One region of the Glutamicibacter ectropisis genome, then DNA from elsewhere that is predicted to be linked to it. Evidence: riboswitches for the same ligand, from Rfam matches in the RefSeq annotation. Region 1 holds a riboswitch; each other region holds the start of a gene.

Region 1 (10,311 bases):
CTTGGCCTTGCGGCCGCGGCTGTTGCTCTCCGATGAATCAACCTCGGGCCTGGATCCGGAATCAACGCAGCAGGTTCTCACTCTCCTTGAATCACTGCGAACAGATCTCGGGCTTGCCATCATCCTGATCACCCACGAGATGGATGTTGTCCGCCATGTTGCCGATAACGTTGCACAACTCGACGGTGGTCGTATCGCAGAATACGGCAAGCTCCACGAGCTGGTGGCTAATCCGAACTCCGAAGCCGGTTCCAAACTCTTGCCATTGCGTGCAGAGGCACTCCCGGCTGGGTTCTCTTATTCCATGACCGTCGCCTATCTCAACGATCGTGTTGATCCAGCATGGATCTCAAGATTGGGCATTGAACATGGAATTCGCGTGGCATTGCTTGGAGGCTCAGTTGAAGCACACCACGACGGAACGCTAGGACGAGTCAGCATCGGCGTGGACGGGGCACTGCCTGAACAGGTCACACAGATCCTGGCATCGTGGGGCCTGCAAGCCACCGTTGAAGAACATGTTCGTGAAGAGGTTGGCGTATGAGACTCCCATTTGAAAGCGCAGCGGTTGGAACAGACACCCCGTGGAATGAACTGCTCGCCCTGTTACTGCCTGCGTATGGGCAGACCTGGGCCATGGTCGGAATCGTGATGGCCCTAGTGATCAGCATTGGTGGCTTGATGGGGATCGCGCTGTACAACACCGACCGGCATGGCTTGTTCCCACGACCAAAGGTGCATGGCGTACTCAGCTGGATTGCAAACATGGGACGCTCACTGCCGTTTCTGGTGTTGATGGCCGCGATCATTCCTTTCACCAAATGGATCACGGGAACCACCATTGGTATCGCTGCAGCGGCGGTACCCATGACCATCGCCGGCATTCCCTTCTTCGCACGTTTGGTTCAGAACGCGCTTAATGACTTGCCGAAGGAAAACCTCGCCGTTGGTCTAGTCACCGGAGGTTCGGCAACACAGATCATTGGCGCCACCCAGATCAGGGAAGCCCTGCCGGCGCTGGCCTCAGCGATCACGCTGAACACCATTTCTATGATCGAGTATTCGGCTATTGCAGGCACGATTGGCGCTGGCGGTATCGGCTATCTCGCGGTGACCTACGGGTACCAGAGATTCGATATGAACGTCATGTTGGCCACCATCGTCGCACTGATCCTGACAGTTCAAATTGTCCAATTCCTCGGTGACCGCATTGCCCATGCGTTGGCCCGCCCATAATCGCATCAACATTAACGAGCTTAAAAATGACTTCACCACTTTCAGGCCATGACCATGGCTTTACCTTGCGTAAGAGCAGGAATGTACTTCCTTGGAGTATCGCAGCGATCGCTTCTGTTCTGGCTATAGTCCTAGCCGTGATGCTCGGACAGCAACGAACCTTGCCGGCGGTTGCGGCAGCAGACGGAACCCAAACGAAGTTCGTCGTTCACTTTGAACCGGCGATGGCTGGCGAAGAAAAAATTCTGGACTACGTCGCACAGAGTATCGCCCCAGACTACGGTGTAGAGATTGAGAAAACCGGTCTGCAAGACCCAATCCAAGCCAATCAAGCAGTGGCCAGCGGTCAGTTTGATGCGACGATCTTTGAACACCAGTGGTACATGGAGCAGTCGGCAGAAGCCGCCGGGGTGAAACTAACGCCCACCGTTGAGCTCTACCAATGGGGCTTTGGCATGTACTCGACCAAGTATGACTCCGTAGAAGCGCTGCCCAAGGGCTCAACACTGTTGTTGCCAAACGACGTTGCTAACCAAGGACAGGCTCTGTGGCTGCTACAGCGCGAAGGCTTCCTGAAACTCAATCCAGATATTGAACCTCGCACAGCAAAAATGTCTGATGTCGTTGAAAACCCGCATGAATTCGTTTTGAAGGAAGCCGACTTGTTGGCGATGCCTCGAATGCTAGATGACGTTGATGTCGCCATCGGCTACGTCTCGCAGTTCGATGCCGGAAAGGTTAGTCGAGATAAGGGAATCTTGTTCCCAGAGCCACCTAAAACCTTCGCTTCACGGCTGATCATGGCCTCTGATTTTGCAGAAACTGCTGACGCAAAGAAACTGATTGAAGTGTTCTCGGATCCTCGCTTGCAGGAATATTTGGAGACGACAGATGACCCACTGGTCCAAGGCGTCCTCACCAAGGTTTCTGATAGCTAGAACCAGGCCTTTACGTGGAGAAAAGCTAGAGGCAACCAGCAAGAAATTCTTTTCATGCTGGTTGCCTCTTAGGCTGTTATGGTTTTCGCGTTTTAGGCAGCGAGCGCATCCTTGATGGCTTTGCCAAGCGAAGTTGGTGCGCGACCGATGAGCTTTGCCAAATCCCCGGAGTTCACTTCTAGAGCACCTTCACGAATACGCAGATCAGTATCTACCAAGATGTCAGCAAAAATGGCTGGAACACCCGAATCAGTGTAGATCTCCACTAGCTTGGCAGGATCCATTTCCTGATAGGTGACATCCTGGCCTGCTGCAGCGCCGACGGCACCGGCCAACTGACTCAAGGTGAAAGGCTTGTCACCGCCCAACTCGTAGATTTTTCCTGCCTGATCCGAATCCGAAAGTAAGACTGCAGCTGCTGCCTCGGCATAGTCCGCGCGGGTAGCAGCACTGATTTTGCCATCGCCGGCAGCACCGAGAACAACACCACTGTTCAAGTAACCCAGTAGCTGATCAGTGTAGTTTTCCGTGTACCAGCCATTGCGTAGCAGGACATAGTCGATACCTGATCCTGCCAGCAGGTGTTCGGTGGCGATATGTTCCTGCGCCAGTTTCATGTTGCCGGTCAGGGCATTGGCAATGGAGGTATAGGCGATGAGCTTTACGTTGACACGTTGGGCAGCAGTGATGACATTTTCATGCTGCGTGGTCCGCTGACCCACTTCGCTGCCGGAAATCAACAGCAACTTATCGACACCTTCCAAAGCGGTCACCAAGCTGGCTTCCGCGTTGTAGTCAGCGACGCGAGTCTGAAGACCCTTGCCGGCCAGCGGCTCTAACTTCTCTGGGGAACGACCAATGGCGATGAGCTGTGCTGGATCGGCGCCGCGCTTCAGCAATGCGTCGATAACTAACTGACCTAGCTGTCCGGTGGCTCCGGCAATTGCAATATTCATCTTGTCCTCTCGTTTAAACTGCAATCCATTACAACCGACGCAGTCACTGCAGAATTCCCGAACTATATTTCGTCGTGGCATTAAATTCATAGCTCACTGAAATCTCAAGCTTTCGCGTCTTAAAGCGTAAGAGCTGAGAAATGTGTCGGATCATTACGTGGAATATTGCCCCAATCTCATGCTTGGCCCGCTGATTTATGTCTTGATGACGCTGATTAACGTAACTTTTGTCGGGCCGTGGCCTTGGAAGACAAACTTGAATTGTTCGGGCGGTACATCCGAACACCACACCATCCAGAGCGACTGAGAGATCTGGCTCAACGACGTCGCAGCAACCACCCGACAGGGAGCGGTGCTACAGCCAGGACCGATGGAGTACCTTCACTTCGCCGTACAAAAAATCTGTCAAGACAGATATTTGTTAGCGAAGTGCGCTCCGCATAACCAAGCACTAAAGGAGCGATGATGATTCGTCTTGAGAACCTAACAACAACCTTCGGCAAAGGCCAAGACCAGTTCACTGCCGTCAAAGATGTCTCTCTAGAAATTAAGGCTGGAAGCATTCACGGCATTATCGGTTTTTCCGGGGCCGGCAAATCCACGTTGCTACGCAACATCAATTTATTGCAGCGCCCCACCTCGGGGCAGGTCTTTGTTGATGGCGTCGAACTTACCGGTCTGAGCGAAAGCGAGCTACGCAAGCAACGACATGAAATAGGCATGATCTTCCAGCACTTTAACCTGCTGAATAATCGCACTGCACAACAGAATGTGGAGCTGAACCTGAAATTCGCTGGTGTGCCTAAGAAGGAACGCCGCGAACGTGCACTTGAAGCGCTAGCAATTGTGGATCTCGCAGATAAAGCTAGCGCCTATCCGGGCCAGCTCTCTGGCGGGCAGAAACAACGTATTTCCATTGCTCGTGCGCTGGTCACCGAACCTAAGGTCCTATTGTGCGACGAGCCAACTAGCGCCGTGGATCCACGAACCACTACCTCGGTGCTGCAGTACCTGAGCGATATCAATGCCAGCCTTGGCATCACCACTGTCATCGTGACCCACGAGATGAACGTCATTAAGGCTATTGCCGATAACGTCTCGGTGATGGAAGACGGGGCAGTAGTTGAAGAGTTTGCTTTGAGCTCACTGCAAGAACCAAGCTTCGAACCAATTACGCCTATCGGCCGCTATCTCATCAGCGATGAAATCACGCTCAATCGAGCACCCAAGCAGACCCCAAACCTCGTTGCCGACGTAGCGCGCGTATAGAGAACCTGGATTACCAATGAACTTCACTTCAGTAGTGCTAGCCACGAGCAACGGCAGCGCAGCAACTTTCAATTTTGACCGGATCGTCGAACTAGCCCCAGAAATCTGGGTGGCTATGGCTCAGACTTTCGCGATGTTGTTGGTGGCGATCCCTATAGCCATTCTCTTGGGAACCCCACTGGGCATCTGGCTCTATTCAATGTCTCCCAACGGTTTGCGTCCACGACCACGTGTGCACCGAATCGTTGACGGGCTAGTCAATACGATCCGTTCCTTCCCTTTCCTCATCCTGCTCATTGCTATCATTCCGTTCACCCGATTTGTGGTGGGCACAACTATTGGTACGGCTGCGGTGATCGTGCCACTGACCATCAACGCGATCCCATATTTCGCTCGCTTTGTTGAACAGAACATTAGCCAGTTGGGCAACGGCGTGGTTGAAGCAGCTCAGGCGATGGGCGCGAGCCGAGGTCAGATCATCCGGGAAGTGCTCTTGGTTGAAGCTAAACCTGCGTTGCTGTCTTCCATCACCATCATGACCGTCAGCTTCATCTCGTACTCAGCCATGGCCGGTCTGGTCGGTGGTGGTGGTATCGGTGACTTCGCCATCCGCTACGGCTACTACCGATACGAAACCGGAGTCATGTTGCTGGCTATTGTTCTGATGATCTTGCTGGTTCATGCTGTGCAATTCATTGGCACCCGGCTATCGCGCGCCGCTGACAAGCGCTAAACACCAAATCTTATTCAACTCGCAACTCATCATCAAAGGACAAACACCATGGCACTATCTCGTCGTACCTTCTTAAGCTTCACTGCCGGCTCCGCGGCAATCCTGGCGCTGACATCTTGCGGCCTTGCTGGTGGCCAAGCCGCTGGCTCAGACGACAAGACCATCAAGGTTATTGTTACCGAGTCCGCCCCGTCGCAGGAACCAACCAAAATCGCGCAGAAGCTTCTGGCAGAAAAGGGCTGGACTCTTGAAGCCACTTACGTCACCGACATCGTGCAGCCAAACCACGTAGTGTCCAACGGCGAATACGATGCCAACTTCTTCCAGCACGGCGCCTACCTTGAACAGTTCAAGAAGGACCAGAACGTGGATGTGGAGCCTGCCTTCTACATGTACAGCTCACCAGCAGGCGTCTACTCGAAGAAATACGATGACATCAAAGACTTGCCCGATGGTGCCACCATCGCCCTGCCAGTTGACACTGCAAACAACGGCCGCGCTTTGGCTTTGCTGGACAAAGCTGGGGTGTTGAAAGTGACCGAGGGCAAGAGCGTGATCCACTTGTCGCAGAATGACATTCTGGAGAACCCGAAGAACTTCAAATTTGTTGAAGTAGATCAGCAGTCATTGTCCAAGACTCTCCCCGACGTAGACGCAGGATTCCTCTTCGCCCGCCTTGGAGCCGAAATTGGGCTCAACCCCAGTGACGCGTTGCTGTTCGAAGAGGAAGAAGACGCCCTTCCTTACATCAACATCATCGGTGCAAAGCCCGGATTCACCGACACCGAAAAGGGTAAAGCCCTTGAAGAGGCGTACCACTCTGATGAGGTGCGTGAATGGTATGCAAACTACCTTGATGGCGCTTTGGGCACCCCGTGGGATCGCGACCTAGAAGCGGATTTCGCGACCTGGAACAAGTAATTGGCTTGGCCCCATGACACAGATATTTAGTGTCGTGGGGCAGCCGCTTTCCTTGTCCTTTTACTCGAATAGTGACGCCCTGTAAGGAGAACCAATGACGACTATTGCTACGGCAGCAACCGAAAGCCGATATCAGGAACTTCTAGATCGCTTCGGTTCAGTCTTCGCCAAGATTGCTGAAGGCGCCCGCGAACGCGAACAAAACCGCATTCTGCCCTTCGAACAGGTGCAGTGGCTTAAAGAGGCAGGATTCACGACCCTGCGAGTGCCAGAAAGCCATGGTGGAACCCCGATCAGCCACGAGCACCTATTCCGTTCGCTCATTGAGCTTGCTGCGGCAGATTCAAACGTTGCCCACCTGTTGCGTAGTCACTTCTCCTTTGTTGAAACGATCTCCCTGCAGCCACAAGAATTCCAGGATCGCTGGTTCCCGAAAGTGCTGCAAGGACAGATCTTCGGTAATGCTGCGACTGAACGTGGTGGCAATGCCTTGGGCACCACCAATACCAAGCTGGTGAAGACGGACGACGGCTGGGTTCTGCGTGGCGAAAAGTACTACACCACCGGCTCGATTTTTGCTGACTGGGTCGTGGTGATGGCAACGACCGAAGGCGTTGAAGGTCGCCAGTACGCGATCGTTGACCGCAATGCCCCAGGGGTGCAGATTCTTGATGACTGGGACGGTTTTGGTCAGCCACTGACCGGTACCGGAACCGCCATTTTCACCGATGTGCCGGTGGAGTCAGAGAACATTATTCAGCGCAAGGTCGCATCCACCCTTGAACCTGCCTTCTTCCAACTGTGCCTGCTTTCGGTGCTGGTCGGCATCGGCAAGGCAGCCCGAAATGAAGCGGCAAGTATTGTTGCGCAGAGAACCCGCACGTTTAACACCGGTTCAGGTTCTCTGTTCAAAGATGACCCGCAGATTCAAGAACTGGTAGGGCGTCTAGCTGCGAACGTCTTCGCCGCCGAATCCATCGTTATCACCGCTGCCCGCGAACTTGATGCGGCCCTTGATCCGCAGCTGGGACTGGACCCGGACGCCGCTTATTTGCGGGCAGAGCTCGCAGTCCAGCAAGCCCACGTGGCTACGCCCAAGTTGATCTTGGATGCTACCAGTGAGCTATTTGACGTCACCGGAGCTTCAGCGGTGTCAACCTCGAAATCATTGGACCGGTTCTGGCGCAACGCACGAACGGTCGCCACCCACAACCCGGTGGCTTTCAAAGCTCGCTCCGTGGGTGACTACTTCATCAACGGCACCATCCCGACAGGACTGAATTCCATCGGTGAAGCGAAGGCAGGCAAATAATCATGGCAACTTTCCAAGAACGTCCACGTTTGCTGCTCTCAGCATTCTTGATGAACACCTCTAGCCATATCCTTGGCGGAATGTGGCGTCATCCCGAAGCCCAACAGCACCGTTTTAATGAACTGGGCTTGTGGGTGGATCTGGCGAAAAAACTAGAAGACGCAAAATTTGATGCGTTGTTCTTTGCCGATGTTGTTGGCCTGTATGGAGACCATGAAGGTGGTTGGGCCTCGCATGTGCGCAAGGGATTACAGGTTCCTAGCCATGACCCGCTGGTCCTGCTATCCGCACTGGCGGCTGGAACCAAGGACATTGGATTGGCCATGACCAGCTCCGTCATTCAGAGCCACCCATTCCAGTTTGCACGACAGATTTCTACCCTCGATCACCTGTCACAGGGTCGTGTGGCATGGAATATCGTCACCAGCGTGCTGGAAAACGCTCACCGTAATTTTGGTGGCAAAGACTTAGTTGCCCACGATGATCGTTATGGTTGGGCCGAAGAATATGTTGAAGCCGCTTACAAACTTTGGGAAGGGTCGTGGGAAGACGACGCCCTGCTTGCAGATAAACAGTCTGGTGTTTATGCGGATCCGAGCAAGGTCAATAAGATCAACCATCGTGGGGACTTCTATTCCATCGACGGGCCACACCTTGCTCTACCTAGCGCGCAACGTACTCCGTTCCTCTTCCAAGCAGGCTCTTCGGCACGTGGTTCGCAATTCGCGGCAACCCATGCCGAGGCGACTTTCCTCTTTGCTCCGCATGCACAGTATGTTGCCAAGAAGAATGCGCAGCTGATCGAGAACCTAGCTGCCGCGGGACGCAACCGTGAAGACATCAAGGTCTTTGCTGGTTTGTCCTTTGTCGTGGGATCCACCGAGGCTGAAGCTAAGGCGTTGGAGGCAGAATACGACGAATATCTGGACCTGGATGCGATTATTGCGCACATCGGTGGTGGGCTGGGTGTTGATCTTGGTGGCTTGGATCTAGATACCCCATTGGGGCAGATTCACACCGAGGGTGCTCAGGGTGTACTTGAAGCTGTTAAGGCTTCGGTCCCTGGCGGCAACCCGACGCTGAAGGATCTGGCCCACTATCGCGCGAAAGCTCAACAGATCGTGGGTACCCCGGAAAGCATCGTAGATGAATTAGAACAGTGGCAGGATGCGGGAATTGATGGCTTGAACATCATGAATCACGTGTTGCCAGGATCTTATGACAACTTCATCGAGGGTGTACTTCCAGAACTGCGTCGCCGTGGGCTGGCGCAAAGCGAATACGAGCAGGGAAGCCTGCGTCAGAAGGTCTTTGGGCGAGGGGATTACCTGCCAGAGAATCATCCGGCGTCCCAATACCGGGGTGCTTTTTCTCAGCTGAGCGCAGCGAATACTGAGGCCGCGGCTCAACTGCAAAGCTAGTGAACCGATTTTGATAAGGGCGGTGGAGGTCAGTGACCTCCACCGCCCTTAGCAGCTCCTGCGCGAGCAATCCATCGGGGTCTAAATCCGGGTAAGGTGTCGAGCATGGAGAACAATCACGTCAATGATCCGCAGGTGATTCGTCGTCTTTTGATCACCCCGGGGCGTTGGGCCGTAGTGGGCCTGACCAATAATCCAATGCGTGTGGCACCGAGTATTGCCCGATTCCTCCGTGACGAACTCTCCATGCAGATCATTCCGGTGTCACTGGATGCGCAGAGTGTCATGGGGGAGCAGGGGTACGCGCAGTTGGCCGACATTCCTGGTCCCATCGATGTGGTTGACTGTTTTGTGAATTCTTCAAAAGTTGGCGACATTGTTGATCAAGCCATCAACATTGGGGCCAAGGCAGTGTGGATGCAATTGGGCGTCATCGATCAGGAAGCCGCGCAACGTGCCAAAGACGCTGGGTTGGATGTAGTGATGAATACCTGCCCGAAAATTGAATACCCATTTCGGTAACCGAGGCGAGCATGACTAACCACGACAGCCAAGAAACACTAGAGCAACAATGGGCACAATTGTGCTTGAGTATGCCCTGCTCTTTTGCAGATTATCCTTTCGGACCAGAGAGTACAGTCTTTAAGGTCCACGGTAAGGACAAGAGCAAGTCCAAGATGTTCGGCCTACTCATGAATGTTCGAGGCGAGCTGGTTCTTAATCTGAAGTGTGAACCAGCATTGGCAGATCAGCAGCGTAGCGAACATCCGGAAATCACGCCGGGTTATCACATGAACAAAAAGCACTGGAACTCGATCCGTGCGGGACTCGACCAGGATTTTCTGCGAGAGCTGGTTGAAGATTCTTATGATCTTGTGGTTGAGGGCATGCCTCGACGGGATAAAGAATACATTCGTTTGCAAGACACTATTAGCCAAGCCGTCCTAGACTAGAAGCATGTACTTCATCGTTGTTAAATATCAGGTAAAGCCAGAAAACACCGAAAACTTCATGGACCACGTTGCAGAGTTCACCCAGGCCACCCGTGCCGAAGAAGGGAACCTCTGGTTCGATTGGTCCGTGAGCGTGGAAGACCCTAATGAGTTCGTACTCGTTGAAGCCTTCCGCGATGACGAGGCAGCTGCTGCCCACGTAAACTCCGCACACTTCGCCGCTGGTATTGAATCCATGCGTCCGTTGTTGGTTTCCACCCCGAAGATCGTCTCACGCAAGGTGGACGGCGAAGACTGGGACACCATGGGCGAGCTCGTGATCGACTAGTATCCAACGCAAATAAAGGAAGGAACCGCGAGAAAATTCTCACGGTTCCTTCCTTTATTTCATGCCCTCAGGCTAGTGACCGGCCTTGTTGCCGAAACGGCGAATCAGAAGCAAGACGATTCCGGCGAGAACAACGATGCCTGCAGCGATACCGATCCAGCTGGCGCTGAAACCGGTGTCTGCCAAGTTTTCGTTATCCTGCTGCTTCGAATCATCTGAGGAATTGTCCTTTGAATCATCGTCA
Region 2 (10,311 bases), 120 kb from region 1:
TCAGATGCTCAAAAATGATTGCCGTTTGGGTTGAAGAGAACGCCCGGTTGGCCCCCAAGTGGGTAGCAACAAATGTGCGTAGATCTTCGATGCTTCTGGTGGCTACCCGGACCAACAAATCAGGTGATCCGCCGAGTACGAAGACTTCTTTGACCTCTGGAAGTTGCTGCAGAGACTTTGCTGAAGCGAGCAGACGGTCACGTGCAGAAGGCGAGACCAATATAGAAACCATCGCATTAACCGACACACCGAGCAGTTTCTCATTGATGGCCGCGTGATAACCGGTGATGACTCCGGCGGTGTGAAGAGCCTTGACGCGCCCTAGACAGGTGGATGGCGCGACGCCGACTTTGCTCGCGAGAACATTGTTCGGGATTCTGCCGTCCTTGCTCAGTTCTGAGAGGATCGCTAGGTCAGTGTCATCAACGCGAATTGGATTCGGAACGGCATCGCCTTGCACTTCCCAGAGAGAATTTTCCACGAAAATTTCACCTCATTCTTTAAGTAAGTTCAGATTTGCTCGCTTGGTTTTGTATTTGATTCTACGCTGACTACAGCGTGGAGAACTGAAATCTTAGGAGCAAAATGTCTACCGAACTGACTCGTCAATCCTTGGCCCAGTTGGATCAGGCCGATCCCTTGACCGCTTTTGCAGATCGGTTCATTCTGCCCGAGGACACCATTTACCTTGACGGGAACTCGCTCGGAGCTCTACCGAAGGGTGCCGCCAAACGCGCAGCCCAAGTAGTGAGCGAAGAATGGGGACAGGGACTAATCCGTTCGTGGAACACCGCCGGCTGGTTTGAATTGCCACTGAAGCTGGGCGATAAACTCGGTCGCTTACTGGGTGGAAAACCGAATGAAACCGCCATTACCGACACCACCACGCTGAACCTCTTCAAAGCCTTGGCTTCAGCATTGCGCACGCAAAAGGCCGATGGCCCGAATCGTCGAGTGATCCTGACCGAACGCGATAATTTCCCTACCGACATTTACATTGCTGAGGGATTGGCCGATCTGGTCAACTCGTTGTCAACGGAAACCGGCGTCGACTACGAAGTAAAGCTGATTGACGACGAAGCTTCACTTCGCGAAGCCTTGGATGACAGCGTAGCCGTCGTCGCGCTGTCACATGTGAACTACCGGACCGGTTCCATGTGGAACATGGATGAAATCACCGCAGCAATCCACGATGCTGGTGCACTGGTGATCTGGGATCTGGCTCATGCCGCCGGGGCAGTACCGGTCGACCTGAATGCAGCCAATGCAGACTATGCCGTGGGCTGCACCTACAAGTACCTGAATGGTGGACCAGGCTCACCGGCCTTCATCTGGGTCAACGAGCGTCATCACGAACGCTTCTGGCAGCCACTTTCGGGATGGTGGTCGCACAACAAGCCATTCGAAATGTCGCAGAGCTATACCCCGGCCAACGATATCCGCCGATTCATGTGCGGTACTCAGCCCATGACTTCCCTGTCCATGGTGGAGGTGGGACTGGATATCGCGTTAGAGGCAGATATGGCTCAGGTGCGCGCCAAGTCCCTGGAACTAGTAGACCTGTTCATTGAACTAGTGGAGACGCGGTGCGACGGCTATGGGCTAGAACTGGTGACACCGCGTGAGCACGCAGCACGAGGCAGCCATGTGAGCTTCCGCCATGAGCACGGTTACGAAATCATCGCGGCCTTGATCGACCAGGGCGTGATTGGCGATTACCGCGAACCGGAAGTCCTGCGCTTTGGCATCACCCCGCTGTACCTCACCCGCACCGATATCTGGGATGCAGTGGAGAAACTGCGTGAAATTCTGCACACCAACGCGTGGCAACGTGAAGAGTACTCCGTACGAAATGCCGTGACCTAACCGGTAAAACAGAAACAAACCCTACCAATAGCGTCACCTCTGGTCTGATGTGGCCAGAGTACGCTTATACGCAGCACGGCATGTTTTGATGCCGTGCTGTTCGTATGAGGTTTAGGGGAATATTGTTGGGCAAACAGCCGGTACGCGCCACTGACGTCGGGTCGGGCCTGAAGAAAACACTGACTCCGGCACAGATGTCCATGATCGCCCTGGGCAGTGCCATCGGCACCGGACTTTTTGCTGGCAGTAAGCTGGCCATCATGATGGCAGGGCCATCGGTCATCCTCAGTTACGTGATCGGTGGCGTGGTGGCGTTACTGGTGATGGGTGCGCTCGCCGAGATGACGGTCAAACAACCGGTGGCGGGATCTTTCGGCGTTTACGCCGAACGTTATCTTGGTCGCTTTGCCGGTTACCTCACCAAGTATCTTTATTGGTCGGCGCTGATTTTTGCGGTAGGTACCGAAGTCAGTGCGGTGGGCGAATACATGCAGTATTGGTTCCCACAAATTTCGGGCCTTTGGTGGGTGGGCATTTTCTCTGCCGTCCTTCTGGCAGTGAATTTTTCCAGCGTGAAAGTTTTCGGAACCACGGAATACTGGTTCTCGGCGATCAAGGTTTTTGCGGTTCTTGCCTTCATTATCATTGCGCTGTGGCTGGTCTTCCACAATCCGCACGATCAGTTTGGGGTGCATAACTACAGCGCAGAGGGTGGTTTCTTCGCCAACGGACTATTCGGTACGTGGAGTGCGGTGATCGTAGCGATCTTCTCTTATATGGGCATTGAGGCCATCTCGATCGCAGCTGCTGAAGCCCATAATCCGAAACTTGCGGTGCGCAAGGCCTTCAAGGTTTCTTTCCTGAGACTCTTGCTGTTTTACGTATTCACCATGGCGCTGATCCTGGCTGTAGCTCCAACCAGCGAATTGATCTCCGGCGGTTCACCTTTTGTGACCGTGATGTCCCAGGTAGGTATTCCTTTTGCTGATTCAGTGCTGAATTTTGTATTGATCATTGCTGCGCTATCGGCCATGAATGCCCAGCTGTATGCCGCTACTCGGATGCTGCATTCCCTGGCTGATGCAGGTCACGCACCACACATGGCACATCGAACTAACCGCGCAGGAGCACCGGTCCATGCGGTATGGATGTCCGCCGGAGGTATCGCCGTGGCTGCGATTGTTTACGCGCTGGTGCCTGAGGGCGGGTTTGGCATCATGCTATCCCTAGCAACCTTTGGCGCCTTGGCTACCTGGCTCATGATCTTGTTGACCCATGTGTCTTTCAGGCGCAAAGTAAAGCAGGATCACGAGAGCCTAGAATTCAAGCTATTCGGGTATCCAGCAGCATCAATTGTTGGAGCGCTCCTGCTTGCCGCGCTGCTGGTGACCTCATTCTTTGTACCTCAATTCAAGTACACGCTGATTTTCGGAGTGCCCTTCGTTGCAGTGATGTCGCTACTGTACTGGCTGGTTTTCGCTACCAAGAAGCAGCACTCTGGCAAGGACACCGTTTAGGGGTGGCGTAATCGGAAGAAGGACGTTCCAGCAATTTCGTGGGCCCGAGGAACCAACAGGATTTTCAGGTGTGCGTTGAATTCTGCGTCGTTGACGGTTGCCGGATCTAAAACCTTATCCAACAGTTCTGGCTGTTCTGGTTCTAGATTCCACAGCTGTCCGTCAGCTGCAATGGTCAATTGACCGGTGGTGCGATCTTTCCAAAAGCGTGCGCTGATCCAGTCTGAGCTGAAGCGTGCAGAATTTTGGGGGAGTGCTAGTGGTTCTTGGGTAGAGCTTTGCATGGCAGCTAGGACCTTTTCACTTGTTGTTCTTGCCTGTGACGCTCTTGCATCCGAGGCCGCTTCTTCATCCGAACCACCCGCCGTACAACTGTGGGGTTGGTGTCTGATCAGTCGGAGCTTTGCTGAAACCACCATTTGGTGGTGTCAGCGATCAGAACTCGTGAAGTTGATTTCATGCTACAAAAACTTTGATGGGGGCTCAACGTTTTTCCTATGTCATGCAATGTGAGTTCATCTTTGCTTAGTGTTACCCGGCGTTGGTTGGCAGAGGAGAAACTGCACCGGCACTAAGATCGTAGGGTGCCAACTAGTTGGCTGACGCAAAGATTCTTCAAGGAGCGATAGTGGCCAAATTGTATTTCCGCTACGGTGCAATGAACTCTGGCAAGTCCACGAGTTTGCTTCAGGCTGCTTTTAACTATGAAGAACGTGGCCAGCGAATCCTTTTGGCTAAACCCGGCATTGATACCAAGGGTGAAAACTCGATTGTTTCACGGCTGGGGATCGAGCGTATTGTCGATTTCACCATCAGCCCCGAGGATAACGTTCGCGAGCAATTCGCCGTACAAAGTTCGGGAGATGACCCAGAAGCGCTAGTGACTCACGTGGATGCACCACCTGTGGCGTGCCTTTTGGTGGATGAAGCGCAATTCCTGACCCGCGAGCAGGTCGATGATCTTTTGCGCATCGCCGTATTGGATAACGTGCCGGTGCTGGCCTACGGAATCCGCACAGATTTCCGCACGCACGCATTCCCTGGTTCAGCTCGTCTAATGGAGCTTTCCCACTCTTTGGAAGAGCTGAAGACCATTTGCCGGTGCGGACGCAAGGCCATGTTTAATACCCGGCGGATTGGTGACACCGTAGTTTTTGATGGTGATCAGGTTGCCATCGATGGCGAAGACGTTTGGTACGAATCGCTGTGCGCCTCGTGCTACCTCGAAGCTTCCGGCGGAAAACTGAGCTAGTTCGCTATTATCCCCAAGTCACGAATCGATCACATCGATTACCTAATGACGAATCGTGTGCCAGACTCGGTACATGAGGATTCCGGTTGGGTTATCTATGGCCGCTATAGCCTTGCTGATGCTTTCTGCATGCGCGGGATTGATGCCGGATGGACAGCACGGATCTCAAGATATATTCGAAAGATCCAGAAATTCCGATCGGGCGCCGTCGGCTTTCCACGATGATGTTCCACGTGATTCTTGTGGCGAACTAACCCTTACTCAGGGGGAACAGATAGCGGCTGAAGCTCTTGACTGCATGGACGCTGCAGTAGGTAAGCGCAATGTCGAGTTGGCTGTTTCATCGCCAACTACTGAAGGGGAGCCGATCATAGTGTTTTACCGTACGAGTACGAATTCCGACGGTGTTGAGATTTTCGTCAACGGCGAGTACGACAAATTCGGTTCCAGGGACTGGTCTCATTCCGTGTGCCCAAAAACGATGACCCGCGTAGCCCTTGAGGGGTGCCAGGACTAATAACTTCCTGATGCAGCTCACCGCAAACCAATCATTAGAACCGTGAATAAGTCGAAGGAAACCAAAAATTGATCGCAGCTTCAGTAATTAGTTTGATCTTGGCCCTATTGTTCATCGGTGTATTCGAATGGGAACGTCAGGACAGAAAGAAAACCGGTTCCAAAGAGGACAAGTTCTTTGGCAATTGGGCGCTTGTAGCCTTCTGGATCTGCGCATTTTTCTTTGTGGTTTTTGCCCTTGGAGCGCTGAACGAGTGACCCGAGTGGTGGAATCACCCTTGGATTATTCGTTCGATGTTCGATACAGCTAGCTCATCGCGGATGCTTGAGATAGCGAAACCCCTTGTACGGCGGCAGTCGTCGAGACCGCGTAACTGATTTGTTAGTTAACCAGTCCAGCAACAGCACGTTGTAGAGCCCAGTCGAATCCGTCGGATATCGGTGAATCAACATCCAATTGCACTAGGTTCTGACGGAAGGCGACAGAGCCCAGAATGTGGTTGAGCAGGAGTTGCTGACCGTGGCGAGCATTCTCGGAAGACAGCCCGGCAGCTTCCAGTAGCTCACGCAATTGCAGTACCGGGGCCAACTCGGTGGCCTGCATGGCCGTGGCAACCTCAATGACTTCGGGGCTGTCCTGGATAGGCAACAATGCTAGGTACAAATTTCGGGCTAGCTGAAGGATGGCGTCAGCAGGTGCGTTGAATTCTTCGGCTTTGACCGAGAGCTGCGGGGTGTTCAGTAGCTTGGCTGCCACCTGGGCGAGCAATTCCTGCTTATTCTTCACATGCCAGTAAAGAGCACCAACTTGAACATCAAGTTCCTTGGCCAAGCGACGCATCGACAAGTCAGCTAACCCGAACTGTTGCAGGATGTCGACCGCGGTATCCACGACCGTTAACTGAGTCAATGCCATATAAACAAGTCTAGCCTCAGGCGCATTAACTCTCTTGTTGTTAGCCGTTGATGAGTTCTGAAACTGATCCTGAAATTTGCGTGCACTGTCCCTGTAGCCGGTTGATCAGCGTTCGGAGCTGAGTGGAGGCAGTGAGTGGGTGTTCTGGATGCCATTGCACGCCCGTGACCGGCGCAGACTCGTGAACGACGGCTTCAATGATGTCATCGGTGGACATGGCCGCGATCTGCAGACCCTCACCCAGCTCATGAATTGCCTGGTGGTGCGTGCACTTGTGGCTCTCCTTAGCCGACAGGTCCTCTGCAAGCTCGGCAGTGATCGAATCGAACCGGGTATCCATAAAGGGATCGTTGCCTGTGCCGCGATGGGCATCGGCATTATCTAGATGCTGGATCAGGGTGCCGCCCAATGCAACGTTGATCAGTTGCAGGCCACGACAAATTCCAAGCAGTGGGGTCTTGGTCGTGATGGCATGTTGAATGGCGGCTATCTGGTTTCGGTCCGAAGCTACCTCGTGATGGCCCGCGCCAGGGTAGGACAAGGAACCTGCATAAAGTGATGGTTCAACATCTTCCCCGCCCATGATCAGCACAGCATCTGAAGCATCCACAATTTGGAGCATCTGCTCGATACTCAAATCATTGCACGGAATCAGCGATGCATTGTGTCCGGCATCGATGATCTGACCGATCGTATTCTCGTTGAGCTCATCAAGTTCATTCTGGAATTGTGGGTTGTGGGCACGGGACTCGCGAATGTGCAGGACCGTGAATTCTAAAGGTGCCAAGACCAGCTCCAACTGTTGCATTCGGGTCTGAAGAACTGACCCGTGAAGGTTGATATGACTCATCCTATGGGGTTCGGATTTCTGAGTTGAATCAGAGATGTTTCCTACTTATTTCTACAAGTTCATCTATAGCGACTCGCTAATAAAGCCACGTCGGAACCTAATAATTGCCATTCAGATTATCGGTGGTGGCTTGTTTGGCCAACAATAAGTCAGCTGATGACCGGCCTTTTACAAAGAATTCACACGAGCGATATTTGGCCTGTGAAATGAAACATTGCGTTGCTTATTGGAAACGGATCGGAAAGCGAAGCGGAATGTTGCGTCGATAGTTTGATGTTGCTCGCAAACACAAACTTCGAAAGGGGCGCCCATCATGGAAGCCGCTGACATGGCATGGCTCCTGGCGGCATTCGCCATGGTCCTGCTGATGTTCCCAGGACTGGCAATGCTCTACGGTGGCATGCTTAACGGACGCAACGTCCTCAACATGATGCTGATGGTGCTCAGTGCACTGGCTGTGACCGGCGTTGTCTACGTCGTTATCGGCCACGGATTGGTGCTCGGTGATTCGCTTGGGGGCGCAGGCATCATCGGTAATCCCTTCGAGTACTCTTTCTTCTCCGACTTCATGACCGACGATGATGCAGGCGGAACCTTCTGGGGTGCGTTCTACATTCTCTTCGCCGCCATTTCCGTGGCACTGGTGGCCTCCGGCGCTGCCGGCCGTATGAAGTTCGGCGCGTGGCTGGTCTTCGTGGCTTTGTGGATCATCCTGGTCTACTGCCCACTGGGACACTGGGTCTTCGCACTTGATAATCCAGAAACTGGCACGGTGGGTGGCTGGATGCGCAACAAGTTGGGCTTCCACGACTTCGCTGGTGGCACCGCGGTACACATGAACGCTGGTGCTGCAGGCTTGGCACTGGCCGTGGTCTTGGGCAAGCGCAAGATGAGCCCAGGACGTCCACATAACTTGCCGCTCATGATGATCGGCGTGGGTTTGATCGCTACTGGTTGGATGGGGTTCAACGGCGGCACCGCCGGTGGCGCGAACTTCATGGCTCAGTACGTCATTCTCACCACTTTGCTGGCCCTGTGTGGTGGCATGCTGGGGTTCATCACGATTGAACGTATTCGTGATGGGCATGCCACCATGCTGGGTTTGGGTACCGGTGCTATCGCCGGAATGGTTGGCATCACCCCGGTAGCCGACGCGGTAGGGCCGATCGGGGCTCTGATGGTGGGCTTCCTTGCCGCAGCTGCGGCTGCGTGGGCCATTACTTGGAAGCGTCGTCACCAGATTGATGACTCGCTGGATGTCTTTGCAGTGCACGGCATTGCCGGTATTACCGGCTCGCTGTTTGCGACCTTCTTCGCGAATCCGCAGGCTCCGGGCGACATGGCTGGCATCTTCTTTGGTGGAGATTTCGCTGAGTTGGGTCACGAGCTGATCGCGATTGCCGCCACCTTGGTTTACAGCTTCACGATGACTTTCATCATCGCCTGGGTGATGAACAAGATTTCTCCAATCCGTGTCAGCGAAGCGGAAGAAGAGGCTGGGTTGGACAATTCCATTCATGCCGAATCCGCCTATGACAGCCGTCAATTCTAGCGGCCTGCACAGAAAGGCTCTGCCATGAAACTTATTACCGCAGTGATCAAGCCCATCAGGCTCGAATCCCTCTGTTCCGCATTGGAGAAGGCCGGCTTCTCGGGGGTGACCGCCACCGAAGTTCAGGGGCGTGGCGCCCAGGGCGGGCGTACCGAGTACTACCGCGGACAAGAATTCTCCGTCATGTTCCGGACCAAGATCCGGTTGGAACTTTTGGTCTCAGAATCAGATTTGGAACGTGCACTGGAGATTATTCTCAGCACCGCAAAAACCGGTGAGAACGGGGAAATCGGCGACGGGAAGGTCTGGGTTTCCTCTTTGGAACAGATCATTCGCGTACGTACCGGTGAAACCGGCGAATCAGCCATCTAAGTTTGAACGTTTAGCAGAATCCAATGAAGGAGCTCCATATGACTACTATCAATTTCCGCTACCTCAGCGAACAGGACATGATCGCCGCAGGTGTCACCGACATCGCCCGTTGCACCGACGTGATGGAAGAAGCGCTCATCCTGTTGCGCAACGGGGACTATCGGATGGCCGGAGAGAACGGCAACTCGCACGGCGCGATGATCACGTTCCCGCAGACCCCAGTCCATGAAGGTATGCCAAGTGATGGTCCGGACCGTCGTTTCATGGCCATGCCGGCCTACCTCGGTGGCCGCTTCGGGACCACGGGCGTGAAGTGGTACGGCTCGAACACGGAGAACCGCGCCAAAGGTCAGCCGCGTTCCATTCACCTATTTACCCTGAACGACACCGACACCGGTGCACCGATGGCAGTAATGAGCGCGAACCTACTCAGCGCGTACCGCACCGGAGCTGTTCCTGGCGTGGGCGTGAAACACCTGGCCAAGCAGGATGCCAAGGTTGCTGCTGTGGTTGGTCCTGGCGTCATCGCCAAGTCAGTCATTGATGCCACGCTGTCGCTGCGTCCGAGCATCGATACGGTGACTATCAAGGGCCGCTCGGCCAAAGGCGTGGAAACATTCGCCAACTATGTCAAAGAGAACTTCCCACAGGTGACTTCGGTGGTAGCTGCCGAAACCGTTGAAGAAGCGATCAAGGATGCGGATGTCATCATGGCGACCACCAGCACCGACATCAAGGGTTCCGAGGCTTTCCCCTACTTCCCAACTGCCGCGATCAAGCCGGGTGCACTCTTGCTACTGCCTGCGGCTGCTCGCTTTGATGATGATTTTGTTATCAACGATGCTCGCCTCATCTTGGACGCTCGTGGCCTGTACGATGCATGGGCTGAGGAATATGGAACCCAGGCATACCAGCTTCTGGGAATTCCGGGCACCCACTTCCACGACTTGATGCGTGAGGGGAAACTGCCAGAATCCAAGCTCGAAGAGATCGCGGATGTTGCCACTGGCAAGATTCCGGCTCGCCGCAACGATGAGGAAATCATCCTTTACTCGGTGGGTGGCATGCCGATTGAAGACGTGGCCTGGGCTACCGATTTGTACCAGTCGGCCGAGGAGAAGAATATCGGCCAGGTATTGAACCTGTGGGAGACCCCGGTCCTCGCATAATGACTTAGGTCCGGAGAACCGGACCTTGATAAACGTGGATCCCCGAAAAGCGGAGTGTGGCCGCCTTTTCGGGGATCTGCCATTTCTGTCTTAAGTCGCCTGAACTCTTGGTGCTAGCGCGGGGTATGGAATCGTACATGCGGCGAAAGGGCGTTTAGCCCGTCCAACGTGACGTCACAGTAGTGCATTTTCATAGGATTGTCGTCTTTATTATTGAAAATTTAGTGATGACTCCCGAAGGTTGCCCGTTTTGACGCTGGCCGTTTGACTAGACTATTTGCAACATGTGAGCATTCAATAA
Region 3 (10,311 bases), 560 kb from region 1:
TCGGTTGATACCGGCGTCTGCGCTGCCAGCGTTCGTCGCTTCAACGAACTGGCTGCCGGCCTGGAAAACACCACCGTCGTGTGCGTTTCCGCCGACCTGCCATTCGCTCTGGGCCGCTTCTGCGGAGCAGAAAACATCGAGAACGTCACCGCTGCTTCGGTGTTCCGTTCGGACTTCGGTTCGCAGTACGGTGTAACCCAGATCGACGGACCTCTGGCTGGTCTGCTCGCTCGTTCGGTAGTTGTCTTAGACGAGGACGGCAAGGTTATCTACAACCAGATCGTTCCAGAGATCGGCACCGAGCCAGACTACGATGCAGCTGTTGCAGCCCTGAGCTAAGCAAACTTGCATCAGCACTGATGCGTATGAAGGCCCATCCGAGCGTCGCGCTTGGATGGGCCTTTTGCTGTCCCGACGAATGATGACAGCTAACTGTCAGCCAAGTAGTTATGCGTCAGCGACCGCCGCGACCGAGACATGCAAAGTCTGGCCTTGCAGGTCGTGAGCAATAAAACTGAGCGACGCTGAATACCCGTCCAGGGTCATTTCTTGGTGGACTACTCTCGCCTCGGGTGCGCAGGTCAGATCGACTGTTCCTTGATCCGAGCCATGACTACTGCTCCACGTGACGGTGGAAGAGCTGTGCTTGCCAGAACACTGCAGCGCCAAAGAATATTGTCCGCCATCCAGCGGGAAACCCAAGGACAGTTCCTGATTCTGTTGTGTCACGACGCTTGAGATGGAAGCTAGCTCGTTTTCTTGGTGCACGGCGTCCGCCGATACCGGAGCTTCATTGGCGGAGCATCCGCTCAGCACTAGGGACAAGATGGCCAGCCCGGCACCTGAGAATATAGTTGTAGTTCGCATGTCAGCTCCTCACCGCCTGCGCAGCATTCAAAATCCGCGGCCCAATTTTTCGCATCAGCTTATTGATCTTCGGATTGTCGGTGCGCGAAAGGGTATCGGAGAGCCGCTCCAGACTCATCAGGCCCAACCAGATCTTCGCTCGACGGGCTTCATCGGGGTTCGGAGCGATCTGATCGGCCATTTCCAGACCGTGCCACAGGCTCAAATACGCGGTGTTCAGCGCAGGATCCCAAGCGGCGGCCAGATCCCAGTCCAGGATGCCGACTAGTTCTTCATCCACCCAGTGCATATTGTGTCCGGCCAAATCACCATGGACCAGCCCCGGTGGTACCTGAGCCAACTCATCAAGTTGGGCCCACAGACTGGTTGCAGCGCCACGCAGCTGATCGGGCAAGACATCAAAGCACTGTTGCGTGCGATCTTCGGTCCACGGGCCACGGAAAGAAAAGGGCGCAGTCAAATGATCACTGATCGGTTCCAGCGGAATATCGGCCAGATGCCTGACCACCTGGCCCAAGATTTTCGGATCCCCGAAATGTGGTTCATGGGCGCTACCGGGGATGAAGGACATTGCTACGGAAGCCAGCGAATCCACGTGCAAAATCTGCGAGGTCGCCACCGGGATCTGGTAGTCCAGCTGATCGGCCAACAGCTGCTGTAATTTCACCGTACGAGGCATGTCTGCGGTGGCTTGGACGGTGCGGGCCATGCGGATCACCGAATGAGGATTGGCGATCACCACCTTGTGGAACTGTCCACCCTCGTTCACCGAGGCATCTTCCCAAGAAAGGTCGGGGCGTAATTGGTGGGCGATGCGCAATTCTTCGTCGGTGGCGGGACGGCTCACAAATACTCCTTTAGTTCGCTATCTTCAGGCTACCTCAGCTGGCACACAGCATAATCAGCCTATGATCGAGAACGTGAATTCGAAGATCCTAAAAGTTGAGATTGTTCTGGTCTTAGCGCTGTCTTTGGGGCAGAGTGCGATCTATTCGATCCTGAGCTTTGCTGACAAACTCACGCGTGGTCCCTTGCGCGAGCAAACGACCTCGCTGAATAACCAGCTGAGCACCCGCGAATTTTTCGACTTCACCTACCAGCTGCTGGACATCTTTTTTGCCCTGGTGCCGGTAGTGCTGGCCGTCTACCTGATGAAACGCAGTACCGGACGAGGACTGCGCGAGATAGGTTTTGACCTGCGTTCTGGGGGCAAGGACGCACTGCTGGGCGCAGGGCTTTTCTTGGCCATGGGCCTTGGCACCCTCGGGGTGTATGCGGCCGGCCGGGCGCTGGGCGTGACTACGGCGCTGTCCGCAGCCAATCTGGGGGACTATTGGTGGAGCGTGCCGGTGCTGTTGCTTTCGGCCGTACGCCACGCGGTGCTCGAAGAAGTGCTGATGCTTGGCTTCCTGTTCACCTATGCCAAAAAGCTGAACCTTCGGTTGTGGACCACGATCATTTGCTCGGCCCTCATTCGCGGCAGCTACCACCTTTATCAGGGGGTGGGGCCGATGATCGGGAACATGCTCATGGGCGTGGTCTTCGGTTGGGTTTATCACAAGTATGGCCGGGTGATGCCGCTGGTGATCGCGCACTTCTTGCTCGACGCCATCGGTTTTGTCGGGTATGCACTGATCGGCCCGGCCATTGGCATTGGCGGCTAGCGCAACAAAAGATAGATAGCGCAACAAAAGACGCGCATAAAAAAATTGGTAGGTGGGGACGCCATTGTCCCCGCCTACCATGAGCCAGCTGCGAGTCTACTACAAGACAACAGACCCGTTGTCAGTTTCAAAGGTCACCGACATGATGCCCGGGGTGCCATTGGGCGCCTGATAGGCCATGGTCACCGCGCCGAGGTGAACATTTTCTGGCTGACCCAGCCATTCCAGCACACGATCTCGCGAACCGGCGATGGTGATTTCGCTGATCGCCCCGGTTGGTTCCAACGCCTTGGATGGGTGCAGGTCCTTGGCTTCATCGTCCCAAGAAATCAGGTACGGGCACTGTGGGTCGGCGATCAAACCCTTGATGCCGATCTGCTGCCAGGTCAGCTCCCGGCCGTCGGGGAACTTGCGGTTTCCCGGCACAGCCTTGCGGCCCAGGCGGTCTTCGGCGCTGGACAGGTCGTCCACCGAAACGCACCAGCCCATCCAGCCACCGCCCAGCTCCGAACGGGCCCTGACTGCTTGGCCGAAGGGGGCCTTATCGCTGGCGGGGTGATTCAGGACCTCGACCACTTCGAGGTACTGTCCATGCTTGAGTGGGAAGATGACATTGCGCGTCCCGAAGCGGGGATGCACGCCTCCCTTGACGAACTCCAAACCGAGTGACTCGGAGATTCTTTGCGCGGTTGGCAGCAGCCCATCTGGGCCACAGGCATAACTTACGTGATCTAGCCTCATCATGTGCCAATCATGGCAATATGTGACCGCAGTCTCTACTTAGGCGACCCTAATCCGAATTTCCGCCATCGAATTCTCTGCGACAAAATGGCCCACCGTGTGAAATATGACCGATTACGACCATTTTGGGGCGCTCGCATTGCAAAGATCTTCGGTTTTCAGGCACACTGGAGGCAGGTCATGAGTCCCAGTAACAAGCCCCGGCTTACTGGGCGGCAACCCTCCAGCCGCGGTGGGGTGCCCCGGGTGAAGACCTGGCCCTTAGACGCGCAAGGCGGCTAAGGACAAGCGCGGGTAACCCTGGAAGGCTTCTTGATGAGGTACTTCCATCGGTGTCTTCTCAGTGGTCTACCCCCAAAGTCATACAACTATTTTGGAGGAAACCATGAGCAACAACTGGTCATTTGAAACCCGTCAGATCCACTCCGGCCAAACCCCAGATCCCACCACCGGCGCCCGAGCCTTGCCGATTTTCCAGACCACATCCTTCGTCTTCCCGAGCGCCGAAAGCGCCGCAGCCCGTTTTGCGCTGTCCGAACTGGAGCCGATCTACACCCGCATCGGTAACCCCACCACCGATGCGGTCGAAACCCGGATCGCCGATCTGGAAGGTGGCGTGGGTGCACTACTACTCTCCTCGGGGCAGGCCGCCACGACCTTCGCGATCCTGAACCTTGCCGAGGCCGGCGATCACATTGTGGCCAGCCCCAGCTTGTACGGCGGAACTCAGAACCTGCTCAAGCACACCCTGAAGCGCCTGGGCATTGAGGTCACCTTTGTGGCCGACCCGGATAACCTGGATCACTGGCGTGATGCGGTGCGCGAGAACACCAAGGCGTTCTTCGGCGAAACCATTTCCAACCCACGTCAGGACGTGCTGGATATTGAAGCGATCTCCGCGATCGCCCACGAAAATGGTGTGCCACTGCTGGTGGATAACACCCTGGCCACACCCTACCTGATCCGCCCGATCGAGTTTGGTGCGGACATCGTGATCCACTCGGCCACCAAGTTCCTCGGTGGGCACGGCAATGCGATCGCCGGAGTGATCGTGGACTCGGGCAACTTCGACTTCGCCAAGGATCCGCAGCGCTTCGAAAGCTTCAACACCCCGGACGAGTCCTACAACGGCCTAGTCTTCGCCCGTGACTTGGGTGTCAACGGCATCCTCGGCGCCAACCTCGCCTACATCCTCAAGGCTAGGGTGCAGCTTTTGCGCGATCTGGGCTCCGCGGTCGCCCCCTTCAACGCCTTCCTGATCGCCCAAGGACTTGAAACCCTGTCCCTGCGCGTTGAGCGTCACGGCGAAAATGCGCTGGCGGTAGCCAAGTGGCTGGAAGCTCGCGCCGAAGTGCAAAAGGTCGCCTATGCAGGCCTGGAATCCTCACCGTGGTTTGAGCGTGCCAAGAAGTACTCGCAGCACGGTGCCGGATCGGTCATCGCCTTTGAACTTGATGGTGGCTCCGCGGCAGGTCAGGCGTTTGTTGACGCCCTGGAGTTGCACTCCAATGTCGCCAATATCGGCGATGTCCGCTCGCTGGTCATCCACCCGGCCTCCACCACCCACGCCCAGCTCTCCGAGGCCGAGCAGATCGCCGCTGGCGTGAGCCCGTCCCTGGTGCGCCTGAGCGTCGGACTGGAAAACATCAAGGACATCTTGGCCGACCTGGAACTAGGCTTCAACGCTGTTGCGGCCCTTGGCCAGGGCGAGGAATCGAACGAAGAACCAAACAAGGAATTGCAGGAAACTCTCTAAGCATGGCATCCATTGCGACCACCGCAACACCACAGCTCGCCGAAGGTCAGCACGGCATGATGCGCCGAAGCGCCGTCGGCGAGCACCACTTCGAATTTGGCGGCTACCTGCCAGAAGTGGAACTGGCCTACGAAACCTGGGGTACCCTCGACGCGGCCGGGACCAACGCGGTCCTGGTGATGCACGCGCTGACCGGCGACGCCCACGTCGCCCAGGGCGATGCACACACCGCCGGCTGGTGGGACGGCTTTGTTGGCCCCGGGGCGACCATCGATACCAACAAGTACTTTGTGCTCGCGGTGAATATGGTCGGCGGTTGCAATGGGTCCACCGGACCGTCCTCGCTGGATGAGCATGGTGTGCCCTACGGTTCACGCTTCCCCTTCGTGACCATCAAGGACTCGGTGCGCCTCGAAGCGCGCTTGGCCAAGCAGTTAGGAATTAGCACCTGGCATGCGGTAATTGGTGGCTCGATGGGTGGGGCGCGGGCCCTGGAATACGCGGTCGAGTTTCCCGAGCAGGTCAAGAACCTGGTGGTGATGGCCTCCTGCGCGCAGGCCACAGCCGAACAGATCGCCTTCGCTCAGGTACAGACCCAGGCCATCCGGCTTGATCCGCACTTCCACGGTGGCGATTACTACACCCAGGATGCACGACCTGACGCCGGGCTGGGCTTGGCGCGGCGCCTGGCCCACATCACCTACCGTTCCGAGGCCGAACTTGAGACCCGCTTTGGTCGCAAGCCACAGCCAGGGGAGCAACCTACCGGACAATTGGATGGCCCGCGTGGTCGTTACCAGGTCGAAAGCTACCTGGATCACCAGGCCACCAAATTGGCTAACCGTTTTGATGCTAACAGCTACCTGTTGCTTACCGAAGCGTTGATGAGCCACGACGTGGCACGCGGTCATGAATCGTTGAGCGCGGCCCTGGCCCGGTTGCAGCAGGTGAATGTGGTGGTGGCTGCGGTGAGTTCTGACCGGCTGTATTTCCCGGAGCAGTCCGAGAAATTAGCCGCCAGTTTGCCCACCAAGTCACCGGTGCACTACATCGATTCGCCGATCGGCCACGACGGTTTTCTCACCGACGCCAGCCAGCTCGACTCGGTGTTGCGCACCCTGGTCTTTAGCCACTAATAGCACAGCAAAAGGGGCAGTAACCACCAGTTTTCGGTGGTCACTGCCCTTTTTGCTATTCAATAACCTGATGCGCGCAACCTACCGCGCGCTACCTACTGCGCGCTGTCGCCGGCACCCAAAGAATCGTTGGGCTTAGGCGCGGTAAACGGCGTCGCCGAAGGGCGTTTCGCGGTGATCCCATCACCGGAGGACTGGTGGCGCAGTCGGCGCAATACCCACGGGGCCAGGTGCTCGCGCGCCCACTGCAGGTCCTCGATGCGTGCCTCGCGCCAGCTACGCTCATCGATGACCGGCTCCACCTCGGTATTGATCGAGTGTGGGACATTGAGGGCGTCTAGGGCCATGGCTGCGATGCGCTGGTGACCCATGGGGGAGAAGTGCAGGCGATCCGGCGCCCACATTTGCGACTGGTGCAGTTCACGCAAGGCCCACATGTCGCCCACGACCGCGTCGTAGCGTGCGGCCACGGTGCGAATATTTTCGTTGTAGATCGCTACCTTGCCGCGGATGCTACCAAGCACCGGGGTATCGCGAATATCCGGTCCGGTGACGATCAGCAGGGTCGCACCGGTCGCACTGAGCTTGGCGACCGCCTTGTCGAGAATGTCGGCGATCTTATCTGGATCCCCGCCGGGGCGCAGCACATCATTTCCGCCGGCGCACAGAGAAATGAGATCTGGCTTTAAATCGATGGCCGGGGCCACCTGTTCGTCCACAATTTGCCCGATTAACCGGCCACGGATCGCCAGGTTTGCGTAGGCGAAATCTGGAACCGTGCTGCTCAGTTCCTGAGCCAGACGATCGGCCCAACCCAAATGCCGGCCGGGGTTTGATGGATCGGGATCGCCGATTCCTTCGGTGAATGAGTCACCCAAGGCTACATAGCGCCGCCAAGGATGGAGATTTTCTTCTACGGGAACGGGAGCATCTGCATTAAAATCTTTAGCCACAATCTACATTGTTACCCTATGGTAACGTCTGGTCAATCAGCCTCAGGGATGATCTGTTTCACCCCTGGCGCCACGCCTTGAGCAAATCCTGGCGCGCCTGCGTGTATTCCTCGTTCGTAATCACACCGCGGCTCAATAGGCCGGAAAGCTCCGTTAACTTTGCTTCCAAGGATTCTTTGGGTGCCAGCAAATTGGATTGAACCAACTTGGCTTTCAGCTCCGATTCAAGGGTCATCGGATCCATGCCGGCACTCTTGATTTTGCGGTAGTTGCGCACCTGGGCGTAGATGATGAACGCAACTACAGCAATGAAGAGCACCACGACCACACCCATAATGATCGGCATTGCCGAGAACATTGCATCCATAAAAGTAGAGCCAGTCGACGGGGTACTGTCGATGTAGCCGAAGCTGGTGTTGTCCCCGGTATCCGGAATCGCTTCCGCAAAAATCACTGAGCTTGCTTCCATGGCACCAACCATTCTGTACGAGCTGACATTGTTAGAGCAGCTAGGCGCTACGCTCACGCACTATGTCCTGCCTTCTTGCTAGTGAACCACGGTTCTCCAAGAATTCACTGCGCCAATTATTGGTTTTACCAAATTGCAATGAAATATTTTTCGGGCGGCATGATCGGCTATCTTGTATCAGTCTATTGACACAAGATCACGCGCTTGCTTGTATTGTCCTGTTGGTACAAGAATGAGCGCGTTTGCGCTACCGGATGGAGGCATGGCGATGGGTAATTTGATTCCGATCTTTGCGATCGTTGGCTTCGCTGTAGTGCTGATCGTTGTGCTTCGGCGCGACCTCTTGCCGCAAAGCCGAAAGAGCCTCACCAACTCCATGCTTGGCGCCGGAAATGATCGGCAACAGGCGGAACGCATTGTGCAAACGCTACGCCGTCGCAACGTGGCTGCCGTGATTGTTGCGGTGTTGGGCGGTGTCGCCGCGCTGGTGTTGCATCAGGCATTCATCAAGTCTGGCGGGCTCACGCTGGTAGCTGCTCCAGCAGCAATTTGGGTACTCGTTGTCCTGGTCCTGATTTGTTGGCCAATTCCCTATGAACCCAAGGCCGGGTCGGTAAGTAACGGTACGCGCGTCAGTGCCGGACTGATTCCACGAACTACGAGGATGTTTGGTCCAGCGTGGGGAATAGTTTTGCCGCTCGTCCTCTTCACGGTATCAATTTTGGGGATTGTGGTTGCCGGAATCCTTTCATCGGCTGATGATCGTGGCCTATACCGTCAAATCAGTTTCCAGTCGGCCAGTGAAGCAATGGTCGACGAAAATATGGTCGTTACGCAAAACATTATGGGAGTAAGCTCCACCGGACCGTTCCCAGGATGGTATTACGGTCTGCCTGTGGCCATTTTGCTAGTGCTTGGTCTGCTGCTGACCCTGTTGGCGCTGAACAAAAATACCCGTCGCCCAAGCCTGCGCGGTGAATCCCTCGTTGAGTTTGATGCTGCCGTACGAACCCATAACGGCTACGTCCTCAGTTCGGGATTTAGCGCATTCCTTTGTCTGCAAGCGGTGCCATTGCTGTGGATGGCGGCCGCGGCCGTCTACAACATGTCTCAACGCACTGCCTACGTTGTGGGGCAAAAGGTGGATGAGGGGGCGGGTGCCGACGTGTCCTATGACCCGTGGCAGGTAGCGTTCTCCTGGTCTCTGGGTGGGCTGGGTGTCTTGCTGTTGATCGTCGGGATCGTACTCCTGGGATATTTGATTTCATGGGTTGTGTCCGCGTATAGCGCTGAGGCGAAAAACAGTAACGCGCGGTTGGGATCGCATACATGATCACGATCGACCCGGCGAATCTTATTGGTCCGTCCGAACAGATTCGGGCACAACTTGCAGCAATGATTCGTAGCGGTGAACTGGCTGCAGATGCGAAGCTACCCCCTGTCCGCCAACTTGCCGGCGACCTTCGTGTCGCCGCGGGTACTGTTGCCAAGGCCTATAAGGAATTGGAAGGCGCCGGTTTGGTCCGAACTGGCCGCGCCAATGGCACACGGGTCAATCCGGGGCAGGTGCTTAAGACGGAACTTCTTGCGGACGTTCGGCTACTTGCCCAAAGGGCACGCGCTGATGGGCTTGGGCTAGAGGAACTGCAAAAAATGGTTGAGACGGCTTGGAATTCATCTCTTCCTGGAGTGCCTAAAGCACTGTGAATTGTGATCGTATATAAATACGAATCTGTATCCACAAGCTGGTAACTATTAGTACAAAATGTCGGTGTCTGATGCGAAAATTAGACATGAGCAATCCAGAATATTCCGAAGATTATGACGACGAACATCGTCTACCGTTGCGCCCACCGGGCGAGCGCAAGGAATCTCACCCAGATTCCTTTTTTGCGAGCCAAGTTGAGCATCAGATTTTTAATGAATCACTGATGAAGTGGGCTGCCGAACTCTTTGATGCCGGACCGGTTACTAGTACCGCCGATGCGCTGGATCGACTCAAGAAAATCCAGCGCATGCACAGTGGCCTTGAAGCGGTGACGTCCACTTTGCTGGCAGACACCGTCGAGCAGATCGGCGAAGGGTTTACTGACACGCTTGCCGAGCTGAGAGAAAAGGCGCCAGAGGAGGTTCGCGAATCTGAGCGCAGTGCCGAATTTTATCGTGTTGACCCTAGCGACGATCGGACAATCAACTCAAACTTTGTTGCTGAAGCAGCCATTGCCCTGAGGGAAACTCCGGAGATGGTGAGTAAGCGAATGTTCAATGCGAAAGGCTTGCGGTACGTCTGCAAAGACACCCTTCTGGCGTTGGCTGCCGGGGAGATTACCGCCAAATCAGCTCACTACATTGTGAAATACTCGCAAGATCTTACTGAGGAACAAATAAAGGTTATGGAGCACGTCTTGTTGCCCCTCGCGAGAACTGCCAGTGACGCGACGGTTTATCAGCGGGCGCGGCGCCTCCATGATCGGATGAACCCAGAGTCTGCCGAACAACGGCAGAAGAAGTCGGAAGCCGCACGCAAAGTGTCATTTTGGTTTGACGAAGACAGCGGCATGGGGACAATCAAGTTGTTCCACCGCGCAGACGTCATTAAATCTATTCAGAGCACGATTCGTTGGGGTGTGGGACAGAATAACGACCCAGACGACGAGAGAACCAGTGACCAGATGACGGCAGATCTATATGCGGATGCATTGATCAACGGCTGGCCTGGCAGTAG

Evidence for each region. Region 1 has a riboswitch for S-adenosylmethionine ahead of QMQ05_RS01650 (methionine ABC transporter ATP-binding protein). Riboswitches for the same ligand answer to the same signal wherever they lie in the genome.
Region 2: another riboswitch for S-adenosylmethionine. It lies ahead of QMQ05_RS01135 (hypothetical protein); the one in region 1 lies ahead of QMQ05_RS01650 (methionine ABC transporter ATP-binding protein).
Region 3: another riboswitch for S-adenosylmethionine. It lies ahead of QMQ05_RS04245 (bifunctional o-acetylhomoserine/o-acetylserine sulfhydrylase); the one in region 1 lies ahead of QMQ05_RS01650 (methionine ABC transporter ATP-binding protein).

What each region holds. Positions count from the first base shown of each region.
Region 1 is NZ_CP125942.1:348,885-359,195, forward strand. It holds gene QMQ05_RS01630 (methionine ABC transporter ATP-binding protein) at 1-544, shown strand, start outside; gene QMQ05_RS01635 (methionine ABC transporter permease) at 541-1,236, shown strand; gene QMQ05_RS01640 (MetQ/NlpA family ABC transporter substrate-binding protein) at 1,263-2,174, shown strand; gene QMQ05_RS01645 (SDR family oxidoreductase) at 2,267-3,130, opposite strand; SAM riboswitch class I at 3,418-3,507, shown strand; gene QMQ05_RS01650 (methionine ABC transporter ATP-binding protein) at 3,593-4,399, shown strand; gene QMQ05_RS01655 (methionine ABC transporter permease) at 4,416-5,132, shown strand; gene QMQ05_RS01660 (MetQ/NlpA family ABC transporter substrate-binding protein) at 5,181-6,053, shown strand; gene QMQ05_RS01665 (acyl-CoA dehydrogenase family protein) at 6,148-7,365, shown strand; gene QMQ05_RS01670 (NtaA/DmoA family FMN-dependent monooxygenase) at 7,368-8,786, shown strand; gene QMQ05_RS01675 (CoA-binding protein) at 8,892-9,308, shown strand; gene QMQ05_RS01680 (MmcQ/YjbR family DNA-binding protein) at 9,320-9,739, shown strand; gene QMQ05_RS01685 (putative quinol monooxygenase) at 9,744-10,067, shown strand; gene QMQ05_RS01690 (bifunctional metallophosphatase/5'-nucleotidase) at 10,140-10,311, opposite strand, start outside.
Region 2 is NZ_CP125942.1:230,367-240,677, forward strand. It holds gene QMQ05_RS01120 (Lrp/AsnC family transcriptional regulator) at 1-481, opposite strand, end outside; gene kynU (kynureninase) at 586-1,866, shown strand; gene QMQ05_RS01130 (amino acid permease) at 1,989-3,383, shown strand; gene QMQ05_RS01135 (hypothetical protein) at 3,380-3,667, opposite strand; SAM riboswitch class IV at 3,688-3,833, opposite strand; gene QMQ05_RS01140 (thymidine kinase) at 4,012-4,635, shown strand; gene QMQ05_RS01145 (hypothetical protein) at 5,221-5,409, shown strand; gene QMQ05_RS01150 (TetR/AcrR family transcriptional regulator) at 5,534-6,067, opposite strand; gene QMQ05_RS01155 (gamma-glutamyl-gamma-aminobutyrate hydrolase family protein) at 6,108-6,854, opposite strand; gene QMQ05_RS01160 (ammonium transporter) at 7,231-8,469, shown strand; gene QMQ05_RS01165 (P-II family nitrogen regulator) at 8,494-8,841, shown strand; gene QMQ05_RS01170 (tyramine oxidase subunit B) at 8,880-10,010, shown strand; gene QMQ05_RS01175 (hypothetical protein) at 10,311-10,311, shown strand, end outside.
Region 3 is NZ_CP125942.1:912,735-923,045, forward strand. It holds gene tpx (thiol peroxidase) at 1-339, shown strand, start outside; gene QMQ05_RS04225 (hypothetical protein) at 448-867, opposite strand; gene QMQ05_RS04230 (phosphotransferase family protein) at 869-1,714, opposite strand; gene QMQ05_RS04235 (CPBP family intramembrane glutamic endopeptidase) at 1,776-2,531, shown strand; gene QMQ05_RS04240 (VOC family protein) at 2,631-3,275, opposite strand; SAM riboswitch class IV at 3,449-3,569, shown strand; gene QMQ05_RS04245 (bifunctional o-acetylhomoserine/o-acetylserine sulfhydrylase) at 3,658-5,028, shown strand; gene metX (homoserine O-acetyltransferase MetX) at 5,031-6,164, shown strand; gene QMQ05_RS04255 (SGNH/GDSL hydrolase family protein) at 6,260-7,117, opposite strand; gene QMQ05_RS04260 (SHOCT domain-containing protein) at 7,176-7,586, opposite strand; gene QMQ05_RS04265 (hypothetical protein) at 7,855-8,919, shown strand; gene QMQ05_RS04270 (GntR family transcriptional regulator) at 8,916-9,293, shown strand; gene QMQ05_RS04275 (HNH endonuclease signature motif containing protein) at 9,380-10,311, shown strand, end outside.